DNA from 2 places in the Exiguobacterium sp. EF_C8 genome. Region 2 is predicted to be linked to the other one. Evidence: a T-box and tRNA genes for the amino acid it is inferred to sense, from the RefSeq annotation. Region 2 holds a T-box; the other holds one or more tRNA genes.
What was found. A T-box is a leader RNA that pairs with one kind of tRNA and senses whether it is charged. The one in region 2 lies ahead of leuS (leucine--tRNA ligase), so its partner is inferred to be a tRNA-Leu.
Positions count from the first base shown of each region.

Region 1: it encodes a tRNA-Leu, which carries the amino acid that the T-box ahead of leuS (leucine--tRNA ligase) is inferred to sense. The anticodon was not compared.

Region 1 covers NZ_CM143264.1:1,811,627-1,828,376, reverse strand. The annotation lists gene ACY2IG_RS09855 (PTS mannitol transporter subunit IICB) at 1-619, shown strand, start outside; gene ACY2IG_RS09850 (PTS sugar transporter subunit IIA) at 654-1,091, shown strand; gene ACY2IG_RS09845 (mannitol-1-phosphate 5-dehydrogenase) at 1,094-2,236, shown strand; gene ACY2IG_RS09840 (hypothetical protein) at 2,483-3,280, shown strand; gene ACY2IG_RS09835 (TraR/DksA C4-type zinc finger protein) at 3,349-3,873, shown strand; gene adh (aldehyde dehydrogenase) at 4,070-5,590, shown strand; gene ACY2IG_RS09825 (DUF779 domain-containing protein) at 5,613-5,975, shown strand; gene ACY2IG_RS09820 (S66 family peptidase) at 6,163-7,173, shown strand; gene ACY2IG_RS09815 (hypothetical protein) at 7,189-7,530, shown strand; gene ACY2IG_RS09810 (alpha/beta hydrolase) at 7,552-8,484, shown strand; tRNA gene ACY2IG_RS09805 (tRNA-Leu) at 8,527-8,610, shown strand; gene ACY2IG_RS09800 (transporter substrate-binding domain-containing protein) at 8,813-9,580, shown strand; gene ACY2IG_RS09795 (amino acid ABC transporter permease) at 9,612-10,256, shown strand; gene ACY2IG_RS09790 (amino acid ABC transporter ATP-binding protein) at 10,253-10,981, shown strand; gene ACY2IG_RS09785 (2-oxoglutarate dehydrogenase E1 component) at 11,295-14,135, shown strand; gene odhB (2-oxoglutarate dehydrogenase complex dihydrolipoyllysine-residue succinyltransferase) at 14,171-15,427, shown strand; gene ACY2IG_RS09775 (glycerophosphodiester phosphodiesterase) at 15,584-16,489, shown strand; gene ACY2IG_RS09770 (Rrf2 family transcriptional regulator) at 16,710-16,750, shown strand, end outside.
Region 2 covers NZ_CM143264.1:2,421,130-2,437,879, forward strand. The annotation lists gene pulA (type I pullulanase) at 1-773, opposite strand, end outside; gene ACY2IG_RS12885 (hypothetical protein) at 808-1,662, opposite strand; gene thpR (RNA 2',3'-cyclic phosphodiesterase) at 1,685-2,203, opposite strand; gene ACY2IG_RS12895 (MFS transporter) at 2,211-3,359, opposite strand; gene pepV (dipeptidase PepV) at 3,420-4,817, opposite strand; gene ACY2IG_RS12905 (DeoR family transcriptional regulator) at 5,138-5,356, shown strand; gene ACY2IG_RS12910 (SDR family oxidoreductase) at 5,465-6,097, shown strand; gene ACY2IG_RS12915 (pseudouridine synthase) at 6,158-6,877, opposite strand; gene ACY2IG_RS12920 (putative polysaccharide biosynthesis protein) at 6,864-8,528, opposite strand; gene ACY2IG_RS12925 (BaiN/RdsA family NAD(P)/FAD-dependent oxidoreductase) at 8,720-9,991, shown strand; gene ACY2IG_RS12930 (hypothetical protein) at 10,049-11,026, opposite strand; gene leuS (leucine--tRNA ligase) at 11,158-13,563, opposite strand; T-box leader at 13,610-13,832, opposite strand; gene ACY2IG_RS12940 (HAD family hydrolase) at 13,871-14,515, opposite strand; gene ACY2IG_RS12945 (peptidoglycan bridge formation glycyltransferase FemA/FemB family protein) at 14,606-15,640, opposite strand; gene ACY2IG_RS12950 (MDR family MFS transporter) at 15,824-16,750, opposite strand, start outside.

The sequences.
Region 1 (16,750 bases), 610 kb from region 2:
GAAGCCAGTCTTGTTGCTTGCGATGATTGCAGGTGGCATGAGTGGTATCCTCACTTTCGTCCTGTTTGATGTCGGATTAGTCGCACCCGCTTCACCAGGTAGTATCATCGCGGTCCTCGCAATGGCATCACGCGGTTCTTACGTCGGATTGATTGCAGGTGTACTTGTTTCAGCATCTGTGACATTTGTTGTCTCGACTGTCCTGCTAAAAACTAGCAAGGCAAAAGAAACGTCGCTTGAAGAGGCGAGCGCGAACGTCAGTGCGATGAAAGGAAAACAATCGATTGCCTCGACACTCGTTTCAGCTGATGCCAAACCACTTGCGGAAGTCGAACATATCATCTTCGCTTGTGACGCTGGTATGGGATCGAGTGCGATGGGAGCATCCGTCCTTCGCAATAAGATCAATAAAGCGGGCTTACCCATCAAAGTGACGAATACGTCGATCAGTCAATTGCCGCAAAACGCCGAACTGATCATCACGCATCGTGATTTGACGGAGCGGGCGAAGGAACAGGTACCAACGGCAGAACACCGATCAGTCGATAATTTCTTAAATGCCGGATATTATGATCAACTCGTCCACGAGATCGAAACAGCAAGAAATAAGATTTCTTAAAGATAAAGATAGAGACACTCAAGGAGGAATAAACATGACAACGACAATGAACCTTTCACCGGAACTTGTATTACTTGATCAACAATTCGCAGACGAGACGGCAGCCATTACGGCTGCCGGTCAACTCCTCGTCGATCACGGATATGTCGAAGCGGGGTATATCGATTCAATGCAGGAACGTCATGCCTTATCAACGGTCTATATTGGCAACCATGTCGCGATTCCACACGGAACAGAGTCGGCTAAATCACAAGTCAAGAAAACGGGGCTATCGATTCTACAAGTACCGCAAGGCGTAGCGTTCGGAACGGAACAAGCACGACTCGTCATCGGCATCGCTGGCGTCGGTGATGAACACCTCGAGTTGCTCTCAAATATCGCAGTCATTTGCTCCGATGAGGAGAACGTCGAGCGCATCGTGGCAGCGACATCAAAAGAAGAAATCATCGCCTTATTGACAGCGGAGGTGTAACCATGAAAGCCATCCATTTTGGTGCCGGTAACATCGGACGTGGTTTCATCGGCTTACAACTTGTCAAGACGGGTTACGAAGTCTGTTTCGTAGATGTCAATACGACGGTCGTCGATGCATTAAAAGCACGACATACCTATGAGGTGGGTTATGCCTCTGAAAGAGGAGGGCGTGAACGGGTCGACGGCGTGACGGCACTCAACAGTTTATCTGAACCAGATCAGGTCATTGCAGCGATTCGTGAAGCAGATGTAATCACGACAGCTGTCGGACCGAGCTTGTTGTCGAAAGTAGCTCCTTTGATCGCGGAAGGGTTACGTCAACGGGATCAACAGACACCTGTCTACGTCATTGCGTGTGAAAACATGATTGGTGGTTCAAAACACTTACAAACAGAGGTGGCGAAATATCAACCGGTAGCGGAGAATTGGTATTTCCCGAATGCAGCAGTTGATCGGATCGTTCCACTTCAGCATCACGAAGATCCGTTGTACGTCGAAGTGGAAGAATTCTTCGAATGGGTGATCGAAACGACTGGACTACCGGAAGCCTATCCACGGATCGACGGCGTCACCTATGTCGAGAATATCGAACCGTTCATCGAGCGGAAGCTGTTCACTGTCAACACGGGACATGCAATTGCTTCATACCTCGGAGCACTATTTCATAAAGAGACGATCGCTGAAAGTTTAACGGATCCACGCATCCGTCGGGGTGTCCAGACGGCACTTTACGAAACAGGGTGGTTGTTACTTGAAAAGTACGGCTTTAATCCGGTCGATCATAGTGCGTACATCCAAAAGAATATGAAACGCTTTGAAAACCCGCGAATTCATGATGAAATCATTCGTGTCGCCCGTTCACCGATTCGTAAATTGAGTCCAAGTGACCGACTTGTCAAACCAGCGAAGGAATTGATGGAGCGTGGGATCGAAGCAGATGGATTAGCACGTGGGATCGCAGCAGCCCTAACCTATTTCGATCCAAATGATTCAGAATCTTCAGAATTAAATGCATATATTACGAAACATGGAATCGAAGATGCGCTGAACGCATATCTACAACTGTCAGCAACGGATCCACTTGGATCTCGGATCGTTGAGCATTATGAAGCGATGCAACAACAAGTCAATTCGATTGCTTAAGAATGAATAACTCTGTAAGCCGAACACCTTTCATATCTGTGGAGGGTGTTTTTAGTTTGCGATTTAAATATGTCTTGGTATCAACGAAAAAAGCAGTTTCTAAAAATCTTACTATCACAATTTGATTACAATTTGTATATTAAATTTGGAATATTCGAAAACGAATATTTAGCGATTAAAATACATTGTACGCTATATGAACGGAACATCTCTATTCCGATTTTTCAGGTAAGAGAAGGTGATTATATGTTAAATTATAAAGTGAATGTATATAGATTAAACGGAGCACGACCAAAAGCAACAAAAGGAACCGGACCGAAGCATTTGATTTATTCGAGTCAGTTTTCTTCACGTACACCAGTCCATTTATTGCATCAACTTATCTTGAATCGATTGTTGGTTGAGCAAGAAAAAAACCTAGATTTAACGTATACGATCGAAGTAAATGCGGTACTTGATCAATTCGTGATCGACGTCCGTGTCTTTTCAACAGATACGGTCAGCATCCAAGTCGAGCGTGACTTGATTGAAATCATTGAACGTGAAGAAGTTCGTCATATCCCAGCGCTTGAAATCGGAAAACCGGATTTCGCGGAATTCGCTCACATCGTCTTAAAGGTTAAGGAAGGTGGACCACGCCTTTCACAAGAGGATACGCAACGAATTTTCAATGAGTCTGGTGTTCGAGGACGAATTATCCTGCATAAGGAGCGAATCGATAGTCATGAACCCTCCCATTCGATTCAGTTGTTGATTGGTGGAGCCGAGAAGTGTTTGTACAGTCTCTCGCAATATCAGCTTGATCCACTCTTCCGTAAACATGGTTTGACGATTCAATCCTTGAATCTGTTACCGTTTGATTTATTCATGATTCGCGACAAAATCGCGATGCTGTCTTCAGCAGATGCTTCGCAACTGTGGATTGATGACATCACGACATCGAAGAATGGACGATCACATCAGATTTGTTTTAACGATGGGAATGAATGCATGACGGTTATCTGTGATCTTCATGGATCAATTCGGTCTTATAAGTGTTCGTGATGGTTTAACTCTTCTTCGAATAGGCTACATTCTTAACAGAGGTTCTAACGAAGGGGAGTCGAACAATCATGTTATCTAAACAACAGACGGAAGAATTTAAGCAACGGTTATTGAAGGAAAAAGAAAAGACGACATCAAACATCGAACAACGCGATACCGATTACGATGAAGGTGAATTGTCGAGTTACGATAATCATCCTGCCGATTCCGGCGATGAATTGTTCTTGCGGGAACGTGATCAAGCAATCACGGATATGCAAGAGGATATGCTATCAGATGTGGATCGCGCCTTAAAAGCAATCGAGGACGAAACGTATGGCATTTGCGAAGTCTGTGGAAAAGAGATTGAAATCGAACGTCTTGATATCATTCCAGAAACCCTATTATGCATTGAGCATGCAAAAGAAGAAGCAGAACAAAACGAGAACGATCCGAATTCGCGACCAAGCGAAGAAGATGTACTAGATCCATCTGTCACAGCTCGCGGGAAAGACATCGACGGTGATACGGACGGATTCTCGAAAGTGAGTGACTTTGGTAGTTCTGATACACCGTCTGATCAAGAAGATGGAATCGATCCGACACGGTCTTGACCAGCAAAACATCTCCCGAAAATGGAGATGTTTTTTTTCGAAAAATATCACGGGTATTTACCAGAATTTTTTGACTTTTCATATAATTTTGGTACGATGGTATTGAGAGGACTGTTTTTAGCCTATATTAAAATGTAAGCGCATACAAGCATCCGTCTCACTGCTTGACCATTTTAGTTGAGGGAGGATATAACGCATGATTTATGACATTCCGAACAAGCAAGGGTCAAAAGTACAGTACAAGGAACGGTATGAAAACTACATTAATGGAAAATGGACGGCACCAGTCGGGGGAGAATATTTTGATAATGTGACACCTGTTACTGGTAAGGTGTTGTGCCAAGTCGCTCGTTCTACAAAGGAAGATATCGAACTCGCTCTTGACGCAGCACATGCGGCAAAAGAAGCATGGGGAAAAACATCTGTAACCGAACGTTCGAATATTTTAAATAAGATCGCCAATCGAATGGAAGAAAATCTCGAGATGCTCGCTTATGCGGAAACACTTGAGAACGGAAAAGCCGTTCGTGAGACACTTAACGCCGATTTACCGCTCGCGATCGACCACTTCCGTTATTTCGCTGGGGTCATTCGTGCACAAGAAGGTTCGGTCGGCGAACTCGATCAAGATACGGTTGCGTATCACTTCCATGAGCCACTTGGCGTCGTCGGTCAAATCATTCCGTGGAACTTCCCGCTCCTGATGGCTGTCTGGAAATTAGCACCAGCTCTCGCAGCAGGAAACTGTGTTGTCTTAAAACCAGCAGAACAAACACCAGCGAGCATCATGGTACTCGTTGAGATCATCGAAGATTTACTTCCACCAGGTGTGCTCAACATCGTCAATGGATTCGGTCTTGAGGCAGGGAAACCGCTCGCGTCGAGCAAACGAATCGCCAAAATCGCCTTTACGGGTGAGACGACGACAGGACGTTTGATCATGCAGTATGCTTCGCAGAACTTGATCCCGGTCACACTCGAACTCGGTGGGAAATCACCGAACATTTTCTTTGAAGATATCATGCAGGCAGACGATGCATTCTTTGATAAAGCAATCGAAGGATTATTGATGTTTGCGTTGAACCAAGGGGAAGTCTGTACGTGTCCGTCGCGTGCCTTGATTCAAGAATCGATTTACGAACCGTTCATGGAACGTGTTTTAGAGCGCGTCAAAGCCATCAAAATCGGAAATCCTCTTGATGCCGACGTCATGATGGGTGCTCAAGCTTCGAACGAACAGATGGAGAAAATCCTTTCGTATCTTGAAATCGGTAAGTCGGAAGGCGCAGAGTGTCTAATCGGTGGAGAGCGCAACATGCTCGAAGGAGATCTCGCAGAAGGATATTACATTCAACCAACGATCTTTAAAGGACACAATAAGATGCGCATCTTCCAGGAAGAAATTTTCGGACCGGTTCTATCGGTCACGACATTCAAGACGGAAGAAGAAGCACTCGAAATTGCGAATGATACGTTATATGGTCTTGGTGCCGGCGTCTGGACACGTGACATGAACCGTGCTTATCGGTTTGGTCGTGCGATCGAAGCAGGGCGCGTCTGGACGAACTGTTATCACCAATATCCAGCTCACGCGGCGTTTGGTGGTTACAAAATGTCAGGGATCGGACGCGAGAACCATAAGATGATGCTCAACCATTACCAACGGACGAAAAACCTACTCGTTAGCTATAACCCGAATAAACTCGGTTTCTTCTAAGTCGGAAAGGACGTGGATGCAAATGGTGGAACGTGTTCAGGCGACAGCAGCTTGTCTTGAGTTGATCGACCAGTTGAGAGAAAAACACGGTCCGTTGATGTTTCATCAATCTGGTGGTTGTTGCGATGGCAGTTCCCCGATGTGTTTTGCGCAGGGCGATTTATTCCTGGGAGATCAGGATAAAAAACTAGGAGAGATCGGTGGTTGCCCGTTTTATATTCATGAAGATCAATATGAGTACTGGAAACATACCCAACTCATCATTGATGTCGTGGATGGTCGAGGCGGAATGTTCTCTCTTGAGGGTGTCGAAGGGAAACGTTTTTTGACACGCTCCCGTGCGTTCACGCAAGAGGAATACGCTGAACTATCAGCATCAAGTTAATGAAGGATATAAACGCGATTTTGTCTAGGCGACTTGTTCATTCAGGTCGCTTGTACAGAATCGTGTTTTTGTTCGTATTACAGCGTTCTAACAGGATAAAAGTTGGTAATGCGGCATAAGAACGGTATAATGAACTCATATTTTGACGAGAAGATTTTTTCACACTATGACATTATAGGGGGTCACCATGAAATATCCATTTTTAGGTTGGACAGGTCACACGATCGGAGTGACGGCGCCCTCCTCCGGATTACGTGAACAGCAACAGGAATGGGTCGAACGAGCACTTGAACAGGTACAAGCACGGCAAATGAACGTCCGTTTAGGTGAAACGATTTGGTCGCATCAACTTGCTGAGAGTGCACCGGTCAAACAACGCGCCGAAGAATTCAATCACATGATGACGGATGAGACGATTGATGCTGTTATCCCGCCATTTGGTGGGGAACGCGCCATTGATCTTTTACCCGAGTTGACACCAACTGCTTACCAAACAAAATGGTTGCTTGGCTATTCCGATATCAGTACGTTATTGCTCAGTTTGACGCTTCAGACGGGAATTGCGACAGCACATGGTCCGAACTTCGTTGAGCTTCGGAGTAAAGAATGGGACGAGACGACAAGTGCCTGGCGACGGGTTCTCGCGACGCCATCTGGAGAAACCGTCACACAGTGGGCTTCCGATCGTTATCAAACCGCGTGGACAGACGAAGAACGTCCAGCAGGTTCGTTATTTCAGCTGACGGAAGCGACAGAATGGAAAGCACTTGATGAGCGAACAGAAGTGACCGGACGGTTACTTGGGGGTTGTCTGGAGACGATTCGCCATCTGATTGGGACACCGTACGGAGATGTGAAGCGCTTCCAACATGAAGAGATCAACGGAGAACCGATTCTCTGGTACTTCGAGGTGTCTGAAGCGAGTTCTGCCGAGGTGCATCGGACGCTTCGACAAATGGCGTATGCTGGGTGGTTCGACCATGCGGCTGGCTTTTTATTTGGCCGTACGTCTGCAAGGATTACAGAAGATCTGACATGGCTAGACGTGTATCACTATCTAGCCGATGAAACGGGCTTACCAGTCTTATATGATCTTGACATCGGTCATCAGCCACCACAGTTAACGTTAATCAATGGAGCGACGGGTACGGTTCGTATTCAAGGAAAAGATTCACGAATCGATCTTACGTTCAACTAAAAAGGAGAGCACGCAATGGCACGTCGTAAGTTTCAAGCATTAGGCGTTTACAAACGCGTCCATATTAACCCGGAAACACGTCGAATGACGTTACCGGAACCGTTTTACGATGCACTTCGTCTAGAAGATGAATTGCTGATTGCACAAGTCGGAGATGTTCTAGTCATGCGTCGTCCGGGGGAAGTTGTCGAGACAGAAACGGATTTATTGAGTGAACTCGTAGAAGATGGATTCACGGGTACAGAGCTTGTCCAAGAGTTTGCCTACCGGCGTCAGCAACAGGAACAACGATTACGTCAACAAGTCTTGCAGGATGAAGAGGATGACCATGCTGCTCAACTGAAGATCGAGCTATAACGGAAAGAAGGAGTGGGGCAGATGCGTCGCAGAACAAAAATTGGAATCGGAGTCATCGGATCCGGATTAGTAGCAGCGAGTTATTATTTTTATGAGATGGCAATCGCCACGAATCCGAAGCCGTTCTTATCGAATAATCGGGATTTGAGTGATGAAATGGTCCGGTTAATGCAACCTGGACAGACATGGATCAAGGAGCAGCCGCTCGAGCGGATCGAGATTGAAGCAAAAGATGGTTTAACGTTACGCGGACATTTCCTCCCGTCTCCTGTTCCGTCAGACCGGATTGTCATTCTCGTGCATGGATACGGAGGCGTCGGAACGGATTTAGCCGGATTCGCCTATCTGTACCATCAGGCCGGTTTCCATGTCATGATGCCCGATAATCGAGGACACGGAATGAGTGACGGTCATTATATCGGATTCGGATGGCATGATCGTGAAGATTGTCTCAGTTGGTCGAACTATCTGATTGAACGGATTGGACAGGATGCGAAACTGTTCTTACATGGTGTGTCGATGGGAGGGGCGACCGTATTGATGACGAGTGGCGAACAACTTCCACCACAAATCAAAGGAATCATTTCTGATTGTGCCTATACGTCCGTCAATGCTGTTCTTGCGTATCAGATGAAGCGGATGTATCGACTACCACACTTCCCGTTTTTAGGGATGACCAGCGTATTGACGAAGCTAAAGGCAGGTTATACGTTCCGTGAAGCATCAGCGCTGAAACAGGTCAAAAAGGCACAGGTTCCGATTCTCTTCATCCATGGTGGTGCGGATACGTTCGTACCGACAGATATGGTGTATGAGCTGTACGAAGCCTGTCCAACGGAAAAGGAACTGGTCGTCATTCCGAATGCCGCACACGCTATGGCATATTTCGAGGATCCGGCATTGTATGATGACGTCGTTGAGAAGTTCGTCCGGAACATCTTGCGAAATGATTGACAACTCAGTTCGTTACCCGCTATATTAATATCATAAATCAACGTCGTCGTGGCGGAACTGGTAGACGCGCTAGACTCAGAATCTAGTGGTGGCAACACCGTGGAGGTTCAAGTCCTCTCGGCGGCATAAATGATTGAAGGAGGCAATCCCATCAAGGGGTTGCCTCCTTTTTTGATAATGAATAGAAAACGGTTGCATCGAATAAAAATTCAGAAATGTTTATCTTTTTAGAACTTTTCTGGTAAAATACGTTTTAAAGAGGGTACTCTTCAGGGAAAGTACTAGGTGGAGTCGACAATCTTTAACACATAGGAGAGGGGAAACAAACATGAAAAAAGGAAGTATTTTGCTAGCGCTCTTGATGAGCTGTATTCTCGTACTTGGTGCATGTAGTATCGGTTCGAAGGATGAAGGGTCTTCAGAAGGAAAGACGTATAAAGTTGGTATCGACGTCACGTATCCACCATTTGAGTACAAAGACGGGGACACGTACAAAGGAATCGACATCGATCTTATGAAAGCAATCGCTAAGGATCAAAACTTCAAGATTAAATTTGAAGCAATGGATTTCAGCGGTATCATTCCAGCACTTCAAGCAAACCAATTGGACGTTGCCATTGCCGGTATGAGTATTACACCAGAACGGAAAAAAGTCGTCACATTCTCAGACCCATATTTCAAAGCTGGTCTTATTTTAGTCGTCAAAAAAGATGAGAATGGTATTAAATCCGTTAACGATCTTAAAGGGAAAAAAGTAGCCGTCAAAAAGGGAACGACGGGTGCAAAATATGCAACGGACAACGCGGATAAACTTGGCTTCACTGTTACACAGTTCAATGACAGTCCAGCGATGTTCCAAGAAGTAAAGAACGGTAACGCAGCTGCCTTGATTGAAGATTATCCGGTCATCTCATATGCAAACAAACAACAAAACCTTGGATTGAAACTTGTCGGTGATCGTCTCAACGGTGATAACTACGGGATCGCTGTCTTAAAAGGTGAGAATAAGGATCTGCTGAAGAAAATCAACAAAGGACTTGCGAATCTGAAAGAAAACGGTGAATACGATAAAATCGTTGACACGTATCTGAAATAAGTCGCAAGGCGATAAGGGAGTGGGATAGCCAATGGAAGTGGTCAAAACCGCATTTCCATTTTTCTTGGAAGGGCTTCAAGTCACATTGTATATTTTCATCATTGCGGTCATCGTCGGCTTTCTGATTGGCTTAGTCGTCGCATTGATGCGGTTGTCACCGTTAAAGATTTTGAACGCAATCGCGATCATCTATATCGATGTCATTCGTGGTACACCGTTCATCGTTCAGCTTTTCTTCATCTACTTTGGACTCAACTCGCTTGAGTGGTTATCGATGGACCGGATGTATGCAGGGATACTGACGGTCGCGATCAATGCTGGTGCTTATTTCGCGGAAATTATTCGAGCAGGTATCCAGTCGATTGATAAGGGACAAACAGAAGCCGCACGTTCACTCGGGATGACAGGACGTCAAACGATGGTTCAAATCATTTTACCGCAAGCATTCCGACGGATGTTACCAACGATTACGAATCAATCGATCATCAGTTTAAAAGATACATCGTTGTTATCGATCATCGGCATCGCTGATTTGACGCAACAAGGTCAAGTTCAGCAATCGACGACGTTTGAGCCATTCATCGTTTGGTCTGTCGTCGGATTGATGTACTTCGTCATCATTTATCTCTTGTCATTAGTGGCGAAGTTCTTGGAACGGAGGTTTACATTACGATGAGTATCATTGAAGTGAAGAATCTAAAGAAATCATTCGGCTCGAACGAAGTCTTAAAAGACATTAACGTCTCGATAGCCGAAAAAGAAGTTGTGTGTGTCATTGGTCCGTCGGGATCTGGGAAAAGTACGTTTTTACGCTGTTTGAATCGACTGGAAGAGATTACGGGTGGAACGGTCATCATCGATGATTTCGACATCACAAATCCGAAGGTCGATATCAACAAAGTTCGGGAAGAGGTTGGAATGGTCTTTCAGCATTTTAATCTCTTCCCGCATAAGACCGTGCTTGAGAACGTCACGCTCGCACCGATTAAAGTACGTAAATCGGATAAGGACCAGGCGAAAAAGCGAGCTTTGGAACTACTCGATAAAGTTGGGTTACGGGAAAAAGCGAATAATTATCCAGGTGAATTATCCGGGGGTCAAAAGCAACGGGTCGCAATTGCCCGAGCGCTCGCGATGAATCCGAAAATCATGTTGTTTGACGAGCCAACGTCAGCGCTTGACCCGGAAATGGTCGGGGACGTGCTTGCCGTCATGAAACAACTTGCTCTCGAAGGGATGACGATGGTCGTCGTGACCCATGAGATGGGATTTGCTCGTGAAGTCGGAGACCGCGTGTTGTTTATGGATGGTGGGTATGTCGTCGAAGAGAATGTGCCACAAGCGCTCTTTGATTCTCCACAGCATGAACGGACGCAATCGTTCCTCAGTAAAGTTTTATGATTAAACCGGCGTATCTAAATGCAGATACGCCGGTTTTTTGCTTATTCATAAATTACTGGCTAAGCGCTCATAAGAAAAACTTATACATTTAAGCGAGAGAATTTGGGAATTCGAAATGCACACGCAGGAAAAGAGTAGTAATATAGTAACGAAGGCACTTTCATGGAAGAATGGCACGTTCGTTCCTTCTCATGACGTTTTAGCGCATCATTCATGCAATTTCTTTTGAAAGCGCTAACAGGTAGAGGGCTGGAAACACATTTAGCCGATGCTAAATGTGAGGGGAGAAATATAGAAACGGGGGGAACCGTACATGGCAGGCCACGAGCAAGATCAACAAGCATTTTATGGACCGAACCTTGGCTACATCATTGAATTGTACGAGCGTTTTTTAGAAGACAAAACATCCGTCGATGAGGAGACACGTACTTATTTCGAAGAGCATGGTGCACCTGTGACGGAACCAGTAGTACCGATGCAAGTCGAGACGGGAGATTTCGAAAAATATCTTGCGGCGAATCGTTTAGCGGAACAAATTCGTGCAAAAGGACATCTTGCGGCGGATATCTATCCGCTGAAGGACCATCCGCGAGAAACAGGATTATTCGAACTAAATCAGTTTGGACTGACAGAGGCAGATCTTCGGAAAATGCCGGTTTCACTCGTCTGTCCTGAGCCGCCAGCGGGTGTTCAAGATTCATTTGAAGGCATCGAGCACTTGAAAGCGCAATACACGGGAGCAGCGGCTGTTGAGTTCCAGCATGTTGATGACTTAGAGGAAAAGAAATGGCTCCGTCAAAAAATCGAACAAGGTGCTTTGACGGCGACGCTTGATGCTGAGCAAAAGAAACAATTGTTCAAACGCTTGGCTGAAACGGACCTTTTCGAAAAATATCTGCACAAAACATATGTCGGTCAAAAACGATTCTCGATCGAAGGGCTCGATGCGATGGTGCCATTGCTCGATACGATCGTCGGACACCTCATTTCGAACGGCTCGGAGACGATCAATATCGGAATGGCGCACCGTGGACGATTAAATGTTTTAGCTCATGTACTCGGTAAACCATATGAAATGATCTTTGCTGAGTTCCAGCATGCACCAAATCATGATCTCGTACCGTCTGAAGGATCAATCGGTATCACATACGGTTGGACGGGCGACGTGAAGTATCACCTCGGACTAAACCGGAAACTCGAGCAAAAGACACGTGACATCCGGATGACGCTCGCGAACAATCCGTCGCACTTAGAGTTCGTCGACCCAGTCGTCGAGGGCTTCACGCGTGCGGCACAAGATGACCGGACCCAAAAAGGCGCACCACGTCAAGAGCAGGCAGCCGCTGCTGCGATCCTGATTCACGGGGATGCAGCGTTCCCAGGTCAAGGAATCGTTGCTGAAACCTTGAATTTAGCAAACCTCAAAGGATATAACACAGGCGGAACGATTCACATCATCGCGAACAATACGATCGGCTTCACGACGGAACCGACAGATTCGCGTTCGACGCGTTACTCGAGTGACCTGGCTAAAGGGTATGAGATTCCAGTCTTCCACGTCAACGCCGATGAACCTGAAAGCTGTCTCGCTGTTGCGCTACTCGCGAGCGAGTACCGTGCAACATTCAAGAAAGACGTCATGATCGATTTAATCGGATATCGTCGTTTTGGACACAACGAAATGGATGAACCGATGAATACAAACCCGGTCTTATACGATTTGATCCATAAGCATGATCCGATTCGTGTCTTGTACGGAAAGACGCTTGTCGCGAACGGGGATGCGACAGCTGAGGAAATTCAATCGATTGAGACGTCAATCAATGATCACATGAAGGCGGCTCGAGAAAAAGTCCCAAATGTAGAGAAAGAGTATGGTGGGGTCATGCCGGACGTCGTCTTTAAAGGCGTTCCGACGATCGAAACAGGAGTAGCGATCGAAACATTAACTGCATACAATGAAGAATTGTTGCAGTGGCCAGATGGCTTCCAAGTGTTCCATAAACTTGAGAAAGTCCTGAAGCGCCGGACAGATGCATTCTCGACGAAGAACGGGATTGACTGGGGACATGCCGAAACATTAGCATTCGCTTCAATTCTCTCGGATGGAACACCAATCCGATTGAGCGGGCAAGATTCTGAACGGGGAACGTTTGCACAACGGAATATCAATCTTCATGATGTGAAAACGGGAGAAGGATTCTCGCCACTTCATGCTTTATCAACGGCAACAGCTTCGTTCTCGGTCTATAACAGTCCACTCTCTGAGGCGGGTGTTCTTGGCTTTGAATACGGCTATAATGTCTTTGCACCAGAAACGCTTGTCTTATGGGAAGCGCAATACGGAGACTTCGCAAACTCAGGTCAAGTCATCTTTGACCAGTTTATTTCTGCGAGCCGAGCCAAATGGGGACAAACGTCAGGTCTCGTTATGTTGCTTCCGCACGGCTATGAAGGACAAGGACCAGAACACTCGAGTGGTCGTTTAGAGCGCTTCTTGACGTTATCCGGTGAGAAGAACTGGACAGTTGCGAACGTATCGAGTGCTGCGCAGTACTTCCATTTGTTGCGTCGACAAGCAGCAATCCTCGGAAAAGAGGAAGTTAGACCGCTCGTGGTCATGACACCAAAGAGTCTCTTGCGTCATCCGCTTGCGACATCTGACGTCTCTGAATTGACGGAGGGTAGTTTCCGTCGTGTCATTGAACAAGCGGGACTTGGAGAAGCACCAGATCATGTCAAACGTCTTGTGTTCTGTTCTGGTAAGATGGCAATTGATTTAGCGGAAGCGGTCTCGAAATCAGAGGAGAATCTCGACTGGTTACAAATCGTCCGGGTTGAGGAACTGTATCCGTTCCCAGCGAAAGCCTTACAAGAAGTCATTGCGCGCTATGAATCCGTCGAAGAGATGGTCTGGGTGCAAGAAGAACCGAAAAACATGGGGGCGTGGTCCTTTATGGAACCACGGCTTGAAACAGTCGCACCGAACGGAATTCAAAATGTTCGTTACATTGGTCGTCGTCGCCGTTCAAGTACAGCAGAAGGTGACCCGGCAGGTCATAAAGTAGAGCAAGCACGTATCATCAATGATGCGCTCACAGCAACGGCTTCTACACCAACAGCACCATCACACGTATCGAATCACACATCATAACGTAAGATAGAAACGAGTCATAGGGGGAGAATACGATGGAAATCAAAGTACCAGAACTTGCCGAATCAATTACTGAAGGAACGGTGGCATCTTGGTTAAAACAACCAGGTGATCACGTGGAAAAAGGGGAAGCCATCGTTGAGCTCGAGACAGATAAGGTCAACATCGAAGTACCGTCAGATGAAGCGGGTACGTTAACGGAAGTAATGGCTGCTGAGGGAGATACAGTCCGCGTCGGGGAAACGATTGCTGTCATCTCTGCTGGTGGCGAAGCTTCAAAACCGGCTGCAACAGAAACAGCACAAGAAACTCCAAAAGAGACACCAAAAGCAGAAGAAAAAGCGGAACAACCAGTGGCTGCAGTAGCGACGGAAAGTACATCCGTTGCAGATCGTCCGATTGCTTCACCTGCTGCCCGTAAATTGGCTCGTGAAAAAGGAATTGATTTAGCACAAGTGGCGACGCAAGATCCACTTGGTCGGATCCGTGTCCAAGATGTCGCGACGTTTGAAGTAGCGCCACGTGAACAAGCAAAACCTGCTCCTACGAAGCCTGCTGCGCCGACACCAGCTCAAGCGGCTGCTCCTGGGAAACCAGAAGAGCGAATCAAGATGTCACGTCGCCGGAAGACGATTGCGAATCGCCTTGTTGAAGTTCAACAAACGGCAGCGATGTTGACGACATTCAATGAAATCGATATGTCTGCTGTCATGGCGCTCCGTAAACGCCGTCAAGAAAAGTTCGTTAAAGAAAACGAAGTTAAACTCGGCTTCATGTCATTCTTTACGAAAGCAGCAGTCGCAGCACTCAAAAAGATGCCATACTTGAATGCTGAGATTCAAGGCGATGAAATCGTCCTGAAGAAATTCTATGATATCGGCATTGCCGTCTCAGCACCAGACGGTCTCGTTGTTCCAGTCGTTCGTGATGCGGACAAAAAGAACTTCGCTGAAATTGAAAAGGACATCATTCAATTAGCGGTCAAAGCGCGTGATAATAAACTTGGTCTATCTGACTTAACGGGTGGTACGTTCACAATCACGAATGGTGGTACGTTCGGTTCACTCATGTCGACGCCGATCTTAAACGGTCCACAAGTCGCGATTCTCGGCATGCACGCAATCAACCTGCGCCCTATTGCCATTGATGCAGAACGCATGGAAAATCGTCCGATGATGTATGTTGCTCTCTCTTACGATCACCGGATCGTGGATGGAAAAGAAGCTGTTACGTTCTTGAAACACATTAAAGATCTTCTTGAAGATCCAGAGTCATTGATTTTCGAAGCGTAATCATTAAAAGACCCGTTTTAGATGCGGGTCTTTTTTCTATGGAATGATATCGTTTTGTCATCAAATCAAGAAATGACGTTAACAGCTTCTCTATATCATCTTCATACAAATAATTTAAGATAAGTGTTGTAAGAATATTTCAAGGGGGAATAGATGATGCTGAAACAAATCGGATTGACGATGGTAGCGGGAGCCGTATTAAGTACAGGACTTCCGACAGAAGATGTCGGTGCACAATCAAAAGGCAAATCGTTACTCGATTCAAATCGAATCATTAACGTTGCTCATCGTGGAGCTTCAGGTTATGCGCCGGAGCATACGATGCCAGCTTACGAAATGGGACATAAGAAATTTAAAGCAGATTACATCGAAATTGATTTACAGATGACAAAAGACGGTCATTTGATTGCGATGCATGACGAAACCGTCGATCGGACGACGAACGGAACGGGTGCTGTCAAAGAGAAGACATTAGCTCAAATCAAGAAACTTGATGCGGGTAGTTGGTTTAATAAAGCAAATCCAACACTCGCTAAAAAATCATATGTAGGATTAAAAGTTCCTACACTCCAAGAAGTCGTGAATAAGTACGGGAAACATGCGAATTACTACATTGAGACGAAGTCCCCTGAAGTATATCCAGGAATGGAAAAGAAATTACTCGATTTATTGAAACGGAACGGATTGTCTAGTGATCGTGTGAAATCAGGACAAGTCTTGATTCAGTCGTTTAGTGCAGAAAGTCTTCAAAAAGTCAGATCCATCGATTCAAAAGTCCCGTTGATTCAATTGATGGAAGCAAAGGAGGTGTCTTCCTTAACCGACACGAAATTAAAGGAAATCCGTAAGTACGCAGTTGGAGTCGGTCCTTCATATAAAGCATTGACACGTGAAAATGTTAAAGCAATTCGTCAACAGGGCTTGCTGTTGCATCCGTATACAGTAAATGAAAAAGTCGAAATGGTTCGCTTGCTTGACTATGGTATTACAGGTGTCTTCACGAACTACGCGGATCGCTTTAATGCAGTCATTAAAGAATCGTCCAAAAAAATTTCAAAATAATTCAAAGAGTGATTCCTCGTTTCGAATGCGAAATAAGGAATTGCTCTTTTTTGATAAAAACTCGTATTTCAAATCCAATATTTCCTTCCATACGTAATCTGTGTAGAGCATGATGACAAATTCGAATTATGAGATGAATAGTGAGACAAAACTATGTAGTCGTTAGAGTGTTTCATGTTACGATAACAGTGCAGTTTTGGGAAGGAATGGAGTGAGGATTGTGAGAATTACACAGTATACGGATTATGGTTTACGCGTGTT
Region 2 (16,750 bases):
GCATGTCCACGAGAAGAAACTGTTCCACGTTCCGCCACCCCTGCATATTGTCCCGGATGACTTGAACCAGCGGAACGATCAATCGTAAAATCGCGAATATTTGCTTCATAGATGACAGCGTCCGACGGTTTGACGAACAGAGGACGCGCGACTCGCTTGGGAAACCACTCGGAAATCGTCTGTTCAACGTCGGCGATGACACCGTAACGACCGTTCTCCGATATCGCATGAGCGTATGGATCGACGACTTCATGTGTGCCAACGTACGTCGTCACTTCATAGCGGTACCATCGTTCTGCTGATTCTTGCCCAAGTCGAAGGTGATAGGTACCTTGCTCTTGTCGCTCCATCTTGTGTCTTCCGAGTACCTGTTCATCTTGATCGTATACGATACACACGATTTGCTCTGCGACAGGCGACCAGACAGCAAAATGATACGTATCGTCTTCTTCCCAGACACCGAGCTTCTCTTCGTAACGGTACTTTCGCTCGAACGCTTCCGTCCGAACTAATCGATCAGGAACGACACGGATTGACCTGCCTGCTCCGAACACCTCATAGCGGCATTCTAACTCGACTGGTTCAAGAACCGTTAACTCATAAATCACGAACTGTTCCTCTCGATGCATTTCGGTCTGTTGAATTTCAAGCGGTTTCCCATCACATTCAAGCGACCAGTGGATTGACGGATTGCCTTCGATCTCGACTCGGATGCTTCGAAACGATGAGAACTCTGCCCGGATCACCGGTATTACCACCTCTTGGTTCGTCATGTCTTTCGCAACGACAATGCCGTCGCTTCCTCCCCTACTCTTGAATTCGTGACTGCCCTTCACTTAGAATTGCCATTTGAAACGGGATCGATACGGTCTCTTTTAGGATTTTTTCACACACCCGCATCTGAAACGCTTTTGTATGCGGCGCACTTGCATTCATTCGTTGCAGCCAGTTTGGAAACTCGACTTTATTGACGTAAGTCGTCGTCGTCTCTTTTGGAATCTGATCAAAATAACCTGAAGGTGCTAAAATGACTCGTTCGATCGGCAAGACATAATCTCGCCCAAGTATGACTCGTAGAATATCTTCCGTCCGCTTTAAACCGATGTTCGGATTCAAAATTTGTTTTGCGGATGCCTTGAACGGTTGTTCCCGCCACAACTTATCTCGCCGGATATGATAGATACTTTCGTCACCGTCAAGCCATTCCATGATATAAATCGCGGATGGACCGACGACGAACGGACTCAATTCGACTTCCCCGACTTGATATTGAATGACGGCTCGATAAAACATTGCATACTGTTCATTCAAGAGGTGTAACATCTGATAAAAATCTAAATGACGTTTTAACGGAATCCGCCAAATGTCCTCTTCGCCCGCTCCACCAGTGACGTTTAATAATTTTTGTAACTCGAGACGTTTTTTGTACCATTTATCAAACGCTCTTCGAGATAATTGTTTACCCGGAAGTTGAATGACTTCGCTTTTTTTCATCACTTGCCACCACTTCTTCGGACGGATGAGCGTTTCCCCGGGAAATAATTCTCCAGCCTCCCATCTACGATAGACATGAGCGTAATCAAGTGCCTGATGTTCACCGAACCGTTTTGTCATCTCAAGCGGATTTTTTTCAAATCGACTATCTAAGTCATATAGTTTCATCAAGATTGCGATGGGGATCACCTCATTCCTCTTTACCTAGATGAATCCGGTAAACCGGTTCATATCGCGGCGAAACGCCTGGTCGTACTTCAAACAGAATAAGTTCACGAACAGTCCATTCCACCGGTTGTATCGGATTCATCGTCCATTCTTCCGCCTCCGTGCGCCACTTCTTCGCGATCGTGACATGCGGAACGAATGGTTTAGTCGCACTTGGATCAATCAGACGCACTAATCGAAACAATTCCTCTGCTTCTGTTCCGAATCCGACGACACGTGGTCGCTCGTTTTGTCCAAAGGTAATTAGACGATCCAATCGAAGTACGAAAGGTTCGATCGTGCGCGCAATCTCCTGCAGTTGCTGTTTCCACGATTGTTGTTCTTTTTCATCCAATGGACCAAAAAAACGAAGCGTCAAATGGTACTCTTCTAACGTATAGACATTTCGAAAGTAATCAGATAGAGATAAACGATTAGCGATATTTGCTAAATCTTCAGAAGGAATCGGTAAGGCAACGAAAAAGTGTCGTTCCTGTCTCATCGTATCTTCACTCCTTCATTCGACCACTGACACTGTACAAGACGGCACCAAGAATACTGCTAATTGTATATACCCAAAAGACGGTATAGATTGTACTTTGGTCTAGCACAAACCCACTCATCAAGTTAAACAGCGCTGTCGCTAGCCCTGTCGTCGTTGCCATATATGTACTGACAGCTGTTGCGACCATCGTCTCTGGAACGAGTGACCGAACATAGTCTAATGCAACAGGGATCAACAATCCGACGATCATTCCTTGCATCGCAGACAATACCCAAAGCATGACGATCGGAAGCTCTAATGCGATCATCGCCGTACGAGCAGCTGACAGCAAGGAAATGAAGACAAGAACTGGAATCGATCCGAATCGTAACAATAGACGCGAAGCGATGCGCATGAACGGGATTTCGCACAGAACGGCGACGAAGAACAAGGTCCCGACGAGCGCGGTTGTCTCTCCACGAATCGTGACGTAGCTGCCAAAGTAATAGTTATTGGCGAAGATCGGTCCGAAGATCAAACTCCCTCCCGCTAAGAATAACAAGAAGCGTCGATTCGAAAAGAGTTGTTTCAACGGTACCTGTTGTTGATGTGAAATGTGTACGTTCCCCGTTTCTTCAATACCGATCAACACAAGAAAACCAAGAACCCACGCTGCACCGGTCGCATAAAAAATCAGACCAAGTCCGCCCTCCTCAGTGATTTGTCCAAGGATGAAGACGGCTAAAGCAAAACCAGCTGATCCAAAAAGACGCAAGGCGCCATAATCTACCTTACGTTTTCGTGTATATTCGATCGCTAATGTATCAACGAGTGGAATATGCGCGCACTGGAATAATGCCCAGACACATGAAATCAACAGTAAAAGTAGATAAGCGGACGTCAGTAAGTAACTTAATGTAAATACTCCAGCGGCGAGCATGGCAACGAGTAAGAGACGTTTCGGCTTTCCGAGTCGATCTGCCGCGATGCCCCAAACGGGCTGTAAGAAAATAGAGAGAATCGGTCCGATCGCAACGATTGTACCAATCTCTGAAGCGGACAGACCGAACGCATCGCTTGAGAAATAAAGCGCAAGATACGGAATGAGTGCACCTTGTCCAAAGAAAATAAAGAAATATAACGCTTGGAAATGATAGGTTTGACGATTTTTCACACGGAACTTCCTTTCAAGAAGCAATCCCCCCATCTTCACGATGCGGGGGATCATCAGTCATTATTTTGCGAGTTCATAAATTGCTTCTGCATAAATCGCGACAGCAAGCAAGAGTTCTTCAAAATCAACATATTCATCGACTTGGTGGGCAACTTCAGGACCACCTGGGAAGACTGGTCCAAATGCGACCCCTGCCGTCAACGAACGTGCATATGTACCACCACCGATAGCAATCAGATCAGCTGGTTGGTTCGTATGACGTTCATACACGGCACTCAGTGTCTGAATCAATTCATGATCCGGATCGACATGGTGTGGTGTCATATGTGTTCGAGTCTGTAACTCGAAGCCATATCCCGCTGCCGCTTCCTTGAGGATTTGCAAGCGTTCCGTGAAGTCTGCTGAATAAGGATAACGGATGTTGATCGACGCTGTTCCTTGCTCTTCTGCATACCGGAATACACCACCGTTGATCGTTAAGTCACCTGTCTCGTCTGAAGCAGCGACACCAATCGCTACACCGCGAGAATCACGGAACATGTGCGTGACAAGCTGAATATAACGACGACCGTTATAATCCAAGTGAAGCGTATTGAGGAAACGTGCTAAATGTAAGGCAGCATTTTTACCGTTATCCGGCTCCATGGCATGGGCTGCGACACCGTTCACATCAAGAACGAGACCTTCCGTTTCTTGCTTGACCGTCCCAGACAAGCCTTGTTCTTCAAGATACGTATGGAAATCCGTTTCAAGCGTCCCCAATTCGACGACACGAAGAAGTGCTTGGGCATGACCCGGAACCATGTTCGGACGTTCGCCGCCTTCAAAACGAACGAGATGGTAGCCTGTATCAGATGCTTGCGCTGGTTTCCCTTGCATCAATAACCCATCATACAGTCCTTTTTCCGCATTGATGATCGGGAAGTCGGCATCTGGTGCAAAACCGAGAGTCGGCATCTCTTCATGTTTGAAGTAATGATTCACACAACGCCATTCACTCTCTTCATCTCCTCCAGCAATCAAACGAATACGTTTTGAGAGCGGTAATCCGAGTTCTTTGACGATCTTCAAGGCATAATAAGCTGCCATCGTCGGTCCTTTATCATCGATTGCACCGCGCGCATACAGCTTCCCATCGACAAGCGTTGGGTTAAACGGACCGTATGTCCAGTGATCGCCACCAGCTGGTACGACGTCTAAGTGACAAAGAATACCGAGTAACTCTTCCCCTTGACCATATTCCAAATGTCCGGCGTATCCATCAACATTTTTTGTCTTGAATCCGTCTCGTTCCCCTGTCGCGAGCATCCAATCAAGGGCTCGTTTGACTTCTTGGCCAAACGGCGCGCCTTCTTCGATTGTTGATTCATCAAGTATACTCGGAATCCGCAGTAGTTCTTTTAAATCCTCTAATAAGTCCTTGCGACGCGCGAGTACTTCTTCTTTCCAATTCACCATCTGATTTCGCTCCTTCATTCTGGGTTGAATTCGTTTCCTTATACACCTTTCTAGTATAGCGAATATTCGTTCAGATACGAACATCCAAATTCTGTTTTCTTTTTTATTTGTTGAAATAACGAACATTCAAAGACATTAAAACTCCAATTATCGACTTTACAATCTGTTTGAATATGTTTTTTATGCAAACGTTCGGTTAAATCACTTGCAATTTAACATCAAAACGTTATACTAAAGGCGAAACAACTGGATATTGCATTGTCTTTTGTCACCCGAAGCTTTAGAACACTATTCTATCCATTGGGGGAGTGGTTATACCAATGAAAGATTCTACAGACCGTATGTTGACCCGGATTAAATCGATTTATCTCTACATCCAAGAGAACGGAGCTACTACGACAGCAGAGTTGGTTGAAGAGTTTGGCATCACTTCAAGGACCGTTCAGCGGGATTTGAACGTGCTCGAATACAACAATCTCATTGTGAGCCCTCGACGCGGTACATGGACGTCGAGCAAGAAACAAAAGCAAGCGGGTTGATCCACTGTTTCACTATGTATATCTTTCGATGACGCGATTCTTCGCGTCTTTTTTTGTTATCTTTTTTAAAACGTGGGGTATAGCTATTGGGAGAAGGAGTTGAGAAGAATGAATATTTTAATCATTGGAGCAAACGGAACGACCGGACGCAAGATGGTCGAATTGATCGCTAAACAAGGTGATCATCAAGCAATCGCGGTCGTACGAGAAGAAAATCAAATCAACGATTTGATTGCACTCGGTGCATCTGAAGTCAGACTTGGGGATTTGACGAAGGATGTCAGTGGTGTCATCAGTAATGCGGACGTCGTCATCTTTGCAGCGGGTGCTGGTGGCGCATCAGACGAATTGACGCGCGCCGTCGATCAAGAAGGCGCAATTAAAGTCATCGATGCAGCAAAAGCCAACGGTATCGATCGTTTCCTGATGCTCAGTTCAGTAGGTACCGAAGAACCAAAAGGTGAATTGAGAGTATATCTCGAATCTAAAGCAACAGCAGACGCACACCTCCAGGAAAGCGGACTCAATTATACGATCGTACGTCCTGGTCCACTCAGCTATGACGACCCGGCAGGCACTGTCGAAACGAAAGAGCATTTCGATTCATACGAAGATCGTAAGGTGTCGCGTGATGATATCGCAGCATTATTCGTTCACTTGATCGATCATCCGACACAATCTCGTGTATTCGAAGTACTCAGTGGTCCTTATCCAATCGCAGAAGCATTGCGTAATCAATAATCGAAACCCATAACAAAAGGCGATGGAATGTACGCTCATTCCACCGCCTTTTCGTTTTGCTTATTCAGGTTGCCACTCAAACAAAGACAGTTCCGCTGGCGTCAGTTCACGATAATCTCCGAGCGCAAGTGCCGGATCGAGTTCCAAGCGGCCAATCGAGCGCCGTTTCAAGAACGTGACCTCTTTCCCGAGCGCAAGCATCATCCGTTTGACTTGATGGAACTTCCCTTCCGTGATCGTCAATTCAAGCGTCGAGTCCGTTTCTGTCGTCGATAAGATGACAAGTTTTCCCGGCTTTGCTCGGTAGCCGTCTTCTAACGTGACGCCTGCCGCAACCGCTTCGATGTCTTCTTGCGTCAAGACACCTGTCACTTCTGCGTAATACGTTTTTTCGACGTGTTTCTTTGGAGACATTAAAGCGTGATTAAACGACCCATCATTCGTCAACAGCAATAGACCCTCTGTATCTTTATCGAGTCGTCCGACCGGGAACGGTTTGAAATACGTCACGTCTTCAAACAACAGATCAATGACGGTCTCATCTCGTTTATCTTCTGTTGCACTAATGACACCCGGTGGTTTATTCATCATCAAGTAGATGTATTTTTGATACGTAACCGGTTCCCCATACATCAGAACCTGTTGCGTCTCGACATCGACATGTTGTTTCGGATCACGCACGATCTCTCCATCGACTTGAATCGCCCCTGCCTTCAGCAGCAGCTTCACTTCTTTTCGGGAGCCTGCTCCCATGTTGGATAACAATTTATCTAGACGCATGACCTCGTCCTCGTTTCAATGAAATTTTACGTCCTAATACGACTTCTGCTAAGCCACTCCAAATCGAGAGTCCTGCAAAAATCACGATTCCGACTGCTGCACCTACGATCAGAATCAATAGAGACGCCCATGTCGTCTCTGGCAAGATGGATACCATTCCCCACTTGACGAGCGCGACACCCGCTCCCATCAAGGCGCTGATGATCAAGATCAACGACGTCCGGCGTAAGACCGTACTGAATGGGAACTTCACCGTTTGTGTGATCCGGAAGAACATCAAACCGGTCGCAACGAGATAGCCGATGATCGTCGCATATCCAGCACCTGTTCCATCACCCGTCAAATGAATCAACGGTGCATTCAAGAGATACTTCGCAAGTAATCCAGCAAGTGTTGCGATGATCGTAAAGTACTGACGGTTAATCCCTTGAAGGACCGCTGCCGTGACTGAATAAAGGGCAAGGAACAAGGCACTTGGTGCATAACTCAACAGATAGACCCATGCTGCCTGATCTTTCGGGAACAGGACGTGGAACGTTTCTTCACTGAGGAGAATCATACCGACGACAGCTGGAATCGTAATAAAGAATACGAGTTGATAGATCTGTGAAATTTGAGCCCGTACCTTTCGCATATCCCCCTGCGTAAATGAGGCTGTCAATAGTGGCGTCGCAGACAAAGATAAGCCCGTTGCGACAGAGACCGGAATCAAGACGATCTTATGACTATCCGCAATCAGATAGGCCGTCGCATTTCCAGCAGCTTCGAGTGTATAACCGATACTTTGTAACGCGGCATTCATCGTGTTCTGATCGATGACTTGATAAAGCGGCGTCGAAACTCCAACCATGACGATTGGAATCGCATATGCTAACAACTCTTTATACAAATCCGTTAACGGGCGATCCGGCGAACGGACGGTTTGTGTAGCGCGTAGTTCCTGTAAACCACTGGCACGCTTGCGGAAGTAATAAATCAGCACGGCTATACTTCCAATTGCGCCAATAAAGGCGCTAAATGTTGCAATCGTCGCTGCCCATGCAACCCCAGAATCAAATAAATAGATGGCGATGCTGACTCCTGCAAGCAAGAAGATGATCCGAACGATTTGTTCTAGGATTTGCGAAATCGCAGTTGGACCCATCGATTGATATCCTTGGAAATATCCACGCGTCATACTCATCGGTGGAATCAAGAGTAACGCAAAACTAACCCCTCGAATCGTCATCGTGACGGCATCGACGTATGAGGCTGAATCGACGTCACCGCCCGGAATGGCCCGGTGCGCTAAATACGGTGCAAGGAAGAATAAGGCAAGAAAAGAAACAACCCCGGTCAAGGACATGATCTTTAGACCAGATCGATACAATCGTTCACTCGTATCATATTCTCCTAACGCATTGTATTTGGCGACGAATTTTGAGACGGCAACAGGAATCCCCGCTGTCGCGACACCAATCATGATCGTGTAATAGTTATAGGCATACGTATAAAACATGATACCTGTCGCACCGACCATGAACTGAAACGGAAAGAGATAAATCAAACCCAGTGCGCGGGAAATCAGTGACGCACCGGACAGGAGCATCGTTCCACGAACGAATCCTGCATTGCCGGAAGAAGTAGACTGCTTATTACTGACTGTGGACATGGTAACATCCCTCACGCTTTCTAATTTTTAAATCGACACTCTAATCGTGACTGTCTCATTATACAAGTTCTCTCGTACACAATTGCAAATCATTATACCGCTGTCTATCTTGAATTGAAAGAGACGGTTTGTTTACAGTCGCAACTTCTGCTAAAGTGAAACAAGCAGAATTCTATGAATGAGGTGACCTTATGTACGATGTAATCGTAATCGGAGGCGGACCAAGCGGTTTGATGGCGACGCTCGCCTCTTTACAAGCCGGAGCCCGGACGCTCCTGCTCGATAAAGGAAATAAATTAGGACGAAAGCTCGCAATCTCTGGCGGCGGACGGTGTAACGTCACGAACCGAAAGCCACTCGATGAGCTCGTCCAGTCGATTCCAGGAAACGGACGTTTCCTTTATAGCGCCTTTTCTCAATTTAATAATGAATCGATCATCGATTTGTTCGAAGGATTTGGTGTCGCACTCAAAGAAGAGGATAACGGTCGGATGTTCCCGGTCTCGGATAAGGCGGCAGACGTCGTTCGTGTATTGATCGATCAAATCCGTGCACATGGCGCCGAGATTCAAACAGACGCGCAAGTCGCTACGCTCGACTTCCATCCAGATGGTTCTTTTGCAGCTGTCATCTTAGAAAACGGCATGCGTCTTGAAGCAAAAAGTTGTATCGTAGCGGTCGGCGGACAATCTGTTCCGCACACGGGTTCGACGGGTGACGGCTATCCGTGGGCTGAAAAAGCTGGTCATACGATCACGGAACTTTTCCCAACGGAAGTCCCGATTTTGTTAGGTGATACGTTCATTCATAAAAAAACATTACAAGGACTGTCGTTGCGTGACGTTGCCTTAACGGTTCACGGTAAAAAGGACAAAGCAATCAAGACACATACGGGTGATCTACTGTTCACACACTTCGGTTTAAGTGGTCCGATCGCTTTACGGTGTAGCCAATATACGATCAAAGAGCGCAAACGATCGAAAGAGACGATCGTTCATCTATCGATCGATCTCTTCCCGGATGAGTCGCTTGGTGCATTAACAGAACGCTTCCAGGCAGCACTTGCGGCAAATCCGAAGAAATCGGTTCGGAATGCCCTTCGTGGTTTTGTACCAGAACGATTGCTTGAACTCCTGTTCGCTCGAATCGGCTTTGGCGATGAAGTTTGTACACAAGTAAAGAAACAGGACTGGACGGACTTCCTGCAACAATTGAAACGATTCCCACTCAAAGCAACAGGAACGCTCGATTTCGATAAGGCCTTCGTCACTGGTGGCGGTGTCTCGATTAAAGAGATTGATCCCAAAACGATGATGTCGAAAAAGGCGGAGCGATTATTCTTCGCTGGCGAAATTCTTGATATCCATGGCTATACAGGTGGATACAATATCACAGCTGCGTTCGTGACGGGTCATTGTGCCGGTAGTCACGCTGCAGAGATGGCACGTGACACTGTCTCTTAATACAAAAAAGACCCGATTTGTCTCTGTTAATCAGAGAAATCGGGTCTTTTTTCTACATCAGTCAATCGGTGTGAACGATCGACTTGAGAATTTATCCGTGACGACTAAGGCGAACAATTCATTATCTTGTACAAAGATTCCTTTTGATCCATACACTTTCGGACTCGCTGTCTCCCCCGTAATCGTTTTCTCTTTCTGATCAATCGAATAAAGATAAAGTGCTTCTGAGTCTAACGTATAGATCCGACCTTGCCGTTCTGCAAGACCAATCGGACGGAATCTGGATTCAAATGCTTTTTTCGCATCACTTCGCATTCCGCTCGCCGCTTCGATTTTCTCTCGTTTGATGATCGACAAGTACGGTGGTTTTTGCTTTTTCTTTAAGGCACGCTTCTTCTTTTCCGAAGCATCTGGATCAATCTTGATTTTGTCCTCTTTCATTGCAAAGTAAGTCAATTCAACACGACCAATCGAGCGAATTTGATTGATTGTATAGAATTCTTTTTTCTTCGCATCATATCCAAGACCATGGAAACTGTCTCGAATCGTCGTCCCTTGTACTTTTTCGCGTTTTTCTTCACTCCAGACGCCATCTTTTCGTTTAATCGTGACTAGAATTTGATTCGACGTCAATAAAGCGACTGTCTCTCCATCAACGAGTGTCATCCCGTCAAGACCAGACAATAAGAGTTTCCCTTCTTCCAACTGAAACGTCGCATTGATACGTTCTCCAGTTCCACTGATTTCAAAGAAACGGTAGTCCTCTGTTACGACGAGGTACGAACCTATGGAATCATCATATAACATCTGTTGAACATTTTTAATTAACGGTTCTTCTGGATTCGGAATGGCTGAAGGCGTTTTCGGTGGCACCTGTTTGACAGCTGCCTGATGCTTCGATTGCGTCTCGATTTTCGCGAACGTTTCCTGAATACGTGACAACGTCTCTGGCTTCGAGAAGACGAGCAGTATACAAAGAATCAACCCCGAAACGACAGCAAAAATCGTTGTATAGACTATATAAGATCGTTTCATTGATGATAATCGCCTTTCTTTCTCGGTTTCTGATTCAGTGTAGCAGAAGGACGTTCAAAAAAAAAGCGGACTTGCGACGGAAATGAAGAAACCCCTTCCATTCGCATCAAGTGAATGAAAGGGGTTATGGCTTAGTTCGCCACGATATTGATCAATTTTTTCGGTACGACGATGACTTTCCGAACCGTCTTGTCGCCAATCCATTCTTGTGTCTTTTCATCAGCAAAGGCAAGTGCTTCGATTTCTTCTTTTGTCGCATCGATGTTGATTTCGATTTTCGAGCGAACTTTACCGTTCACTTGAATGACGAATTCCATCGTATCGCTGACAAGTTTTGATTCATCGAATGTTGGCCATGCCGCATACGTCAATGTCTCTTCAAAGCCAAGTTGTTCCCACAGTTCTTCACCAAGGTGCGGTGCGACTGGTGTTAACAATTGAATGAATCCACGAAGGAAGTGACGCGGGAGAACCGGCTGTTTATTCGCTTCGTTGACGAAGACCATGAGTTGCGAAATCCCGGTGTTGAACTGAATGTTCGCGAAGTCTTCCGTGACCTTCTTGACGGTCTGGTGGTATGTCCGTTCGAAGTCAGCATCGACTTCCGTGACGTCTTGAATGTCTGCTGTCCGTTCGAACAAGCGCCAAACGCGATCGAGGAAACGACGCGCTCCGTCAAGACCGTTCTCAGACCAGGCAACCGATGCATCGAGTGGTCCCATGAACATTTCGTATAAACGTAACGTATCAGCACCATGCGACTTGACGATTTCATCTGGGTTGATGACGTTACCGCGAGATTTTGACATTTTCTCGTTGTTCTCTCCAAGGATCATTCCTTGGTTGTATAACTTCTGGAATGGTTCTTTTGTTGGTACGACGCCTGCATCATACAAGACTTTATGCCAGAACCGTGCATACAACAAATGAAGAACAGCATGCTCTGCCCCACCGATATAAATATCGACTGGAAGCCAGTATTTTAATTTTTCTGGATCCGCAATCGCTTCTTCATTGTGTGGATCGATGAAACGAAGGTAGTACCAGCAGCTTCCGCCCCATTGTGGCATCGTATTCGTCTCGCGACGGCCTTTCATTCCTGTTTCAGGATCTGTGTAATCCAACCAGTCTTCAGCAAGCGCAAGTGGTGATTCGCCCGTACCAGACGGTTTGATTTCTGGAATGATTGGAAGTTCAAGCGGTAATTCCTCTTGATTGAGTGTTTTCATTGAACCATCTTCCATATGAACGACTGGAATCGGCTCGCCCCAATACCGTTGACGACTGAACAACCAGTCTCGGAGTCGATACGTGATTTTTTTACGACCGACTTGGTTCGTTTCGAGTTCAGCGATCATCGTCTCGATTGCTTCTTGTTTCCCAAGTCCATCAAGCATATGCGAGTTGACGTGTTCGCCCTCTCCTGTGTAGGCTGCTTCGTCGACATTTCCACCCGCGACGACTTCAACGATCGGTAAGTCGAATTGTTTCGCGAATTCGTGGTCGCGCTCATCGTGTCCTGGAACAGCCATGATCGCACCTGTTCCGTAAGAAGCAAGGACGTAATCAGCGATCCAGATTGGAAGACGATCGCCTGAGATCGGATTGACCGCAAAAGCACCCGTGAAGACACCCGTTTTTTCCTTCGCTAAATCCGTTCGCTCGAGATCTGACTTCGTTTGGACTTGCGAAATGTACGCATCGACGGCTTCCTTGTGATCCGCTGTCGTGATGTCAGCTACGAATGGATGCTCCGGTGCAAGTACTAGATACGTCGCACCGAAGATCGTGTCCGGACGTGTCGTAAAGACCGTGACTTGTTTTTTATGTCCATCAATCGTGAAATCAATCTCAGCACCCTCAGATTTCCCGATCCAGTTGCGTTGCATCTCTTTGACAGAATCCGGCCAATCGAGATCATCCAGATCTTCAAGAAGGCGATCCGCATATTCCGTGATTTTCAAGACCCATTGACGCATCGGAACACGCACAACCGGATGATTTCCGCGTTCGGATAATCCGTCGATGACCTCTTCATTCGCAAGGACAGTTCCAAGTGCCGGGCACCAGTTGACTGCGACTTCGTCTACGAAGGCAAGTCCTTTTTCATACAACTTCGTAAAGATCCACTGCGTCCATTTGTAGTATTTTGGATCCGTTGTGTTGATTTCACGATCCCAGTCATACGAGAATCCAAGTTCTTTAAGCTGACGCTTGAACGTCTCGATGTTTTTCGCTGTGAATTCGCGTGGATCGTTTCCTGTATCGAGCGCGTATTGTTCTGCTGGTAATCCGAACGCATCCCATCCCATTGGGTGAAGGACATTGTATCCTTGCATCCGCTTCATCCGTGCGAGGATATCCGTTGCTGTGTAACCTTCCGGATGACCAACATGGAGTCCAGCACCTGACGGATACGGGAACATATCAAGGGCATAGAACCCTTCTTTTTCTGGATCTTCTGTCGTGACGAAGGCGTTGTCTTGATCCCAACGCGCCTGCCATTTCGGTTCAATTTCGCGATGATTGTACGGCATGTCTTTTCCTCCTCTAATCTAAAAAAACCGGTCTTCCGCCCCTAAGAAAAGGGACGAAAGACCGGTTTGGCTTCCGCGGTACCACCCACGTTGTCTGTCTATGACAGACCGCTTGATTCACGGATAACGGTGTGAAAGACCGGATTCGCTACTACGACTTCACGAATCGTGCTCCCTGACGAGTTCACGGTTGTTACCGACTGGTTCGCACCTTCCACCAGCTCTCTTGACGGCACCTTTCCCCTACTACTTCAGTTCCATGCATTTGACTATCTTTTTCTAGTGTAATCTGTTTCTTCCTCAAGCGTCAACGCTTCCGTAAAATTTCCTCGATTTCTGCGTGTGATTGCGCGACATGATCCGCTTGCTCTAAGCGTTGCGTTGGCATCCGGTCATCAAGAAGCGCAATCACTTCCATGCCTGCTGCTTTCGCACCAATCATCCCGTTCGCAGCGTCTTCAATGACAAGACAGTTCTCGGGTGCGTGTCCAATCCGCTCTGCCGCAAGTCGAAAAATCGCGGGATCCGGTTTCGAACGGATGACTTCTTCTCCACTGACGTAGTGCGTGATCGGAAGCCCATAATGACGGATGACACGTTCGATTTTCTGAAGTGAACTCGAAGAAGCAATGCCGATATCGTAACCAAGAGTCGCCGCTTGTTCGATGACTTGTGTGACGCCTTTTTTTAATCCACACTCCTCCGGCTTTGCATGAATTTGAAACAAGCGATGTTCTTCCTCAAGCAACGCACTAGCTGTTTCTTTCAGCTGATGCTGGGCGACGAGTTCTTCCCACATTTCATCTCCTGTTTTTCCCATGAACGTCGCATACTGAACCGGATCAAGCGGAATCGATAACCTTTTGAACATCTGTTGATGCACTTCAAAGTAGCGAATCTCACTATCTAAGATAACCCCGTCCATATCAAAAATCAGACCGCGTTTTTTCACGATAACTCCCCCTTTATTGATCGATCCTGACTTCAGCATATCAAAAAAACGACTACACGATGTAGTCGTTTTCATACTCTCATTATCTATTTAACTAGTTGCCACCTGAATACCAGCTTGTCGATACGCCGGAAAATAATCGGAATCAGCATTTGATCCGTATCGTACGCAGAGCAAATCATATAGTGATGGCTGCAGGATGGATTTTCCTTGATGATACTCAAATAGTCGATATCCAGTGTAACGGCATTTACTCTCAAAAAGACTATCCCGTTCTTGATACCCGCCCCCAAGATGTTGTTCGACGAGTCCCCGTGCTTTTGCCTGAAGAATTGCTTCGTACTCAAGTCGCTGATTCGGGAACATCTTCGCTTCATCCCGCTTACAGCCGATCAAATGACCGTGGGCGTATTCTTTTCCAAGCAATACGAAGTATCCCCCAACCGCTTTTCCGTCGATTTCCGCCATCAGTAATAAGGGCTCACAAAGTGGGTTCGTCTCCATCAATTGCTCAAAATACGTCGCGGTAAAATAATAATGAGCCGAGGCATTCTTCCGGTCCATCGTTTCATGATACAACGCTAAAAAAACAGGTAGATCGTCCCGTGTTCCTGTTCTGACGGTTAAGGGTGAAGCAAGCGATTTACGAATCATGCTTCTCGTCTTCTTATGAAATGTCTGCATGATATCTTCAAGTGAAGGACGCAAATCAATACTCGTCGTATGACGGATGAAGGAAACTTTTGTCCAGTCCTGCATAAACCGTTCATTACCTGTTAATGGATTAAAGCGGATCATTTCCGAGACGATCGATTCTTGCTCCGCCCACCTCTCAAAGGATAAACGAGCCTGCTGGATCTCGGACGCAGTCAGTCGACCGATGATTTCCGGTCCGCCATAGCCGTACGGGGTAATGAGATCTGAATAAGGCGTATCAAAAATACGACGCTTCAAAAAAGGATAAAACAGTGTTCCTGCATGACCTTCATAAAGAAATAATACCGCTTGCTCAGACGGTCTAGCGTTGAGCGTGACGTATTGGTGACTATAGAAGATATCAAGAGGCTGTTTCTGTACGTGTGTCGTCCAAGTTGCGGCATCTGTGATGAATTGACACCTTTCCATCCGTGCACCTCCAGTCAAAAAGAAGCAACGTTCATATGACCTTTCTTTTCAAGTTCTTGATTAGAAAGTACCCGTTTCTTTGCCGAAATATTCCATATTATTAAATGTTTGTTTTATAATTTTCGAACGAATGATGTAACAAAAGACAGCTGATCTATTGTCCGCTGTCTCACAAGATAAAGCTCATGATGTGGTTTTAGGAATAGCACGAAGGAAAACAACTCCTGCTAACAGGATCAATCCAATTAAGGTCAAGAAAACTGCTGACATACCTGATAAATCGTAGATCAAACCTCCAACTGTCGGACTGATCATCCGCCCTGCTGAAGCAGCGATATTAACGTATCCTTGGAATTCTCCTTCTTTTCCGATTGGCGCAAGTCGCGCCGCCATTGCAGGAACCGCTGGCCAGATGAACATCTCACCGATTGTCAGAATGATCATCGCCACGAGGAACATCTTGAAGCCGCCTGCAAACGGAACAATCAGATAAGAGAGAAGGAAGATGCCTGTCCCGGTCATCAGTTGGCGTTTCAAATCATCTCCAAACCAACGAAGAATTGGTGTTAATAAAGGTTGTGCGAACACGATAAGCGCTCCATTGATTGTCCAAAGAATCGAGTACTCGGAAATCGTGACACCGAGCGATTTCGTATGGACAGCAAAGGTCCCTTGCCATTGCACATAAACGAACCAAAGTAAGGCATAACCGATCGAAACGAGCAACATCGTCCGTGCGGATCCGCGCGAAAGTGGTGTGCGTGTCGTTTCGATCTCGTCATGTGCCGCATGCATCCGCGCTGGCGCCTGAATCCAGGACAAACCGACAAACAAAATGATGGCAAAGACGATATAGAGAACGAGATTGGCGATGAAGATGTACTGAATCGAAAAAGCAGCAATTTGACCACTAACAGCTGTCCCGAGGGCTACACCGACGTTTTGCGCGACATAGATCGCATTAAAGGCGCGGCGTCCGCCTTCCGGCCAGATGACGCCCGTCATTGCGTAGATCGTTGGGAAAACCATCCCACCGACGAATCCAATCAATCCAAGCATCGCGACGTATCCAATATACGTCTGATGAAATAGCAACAAGCCGACGGAAGA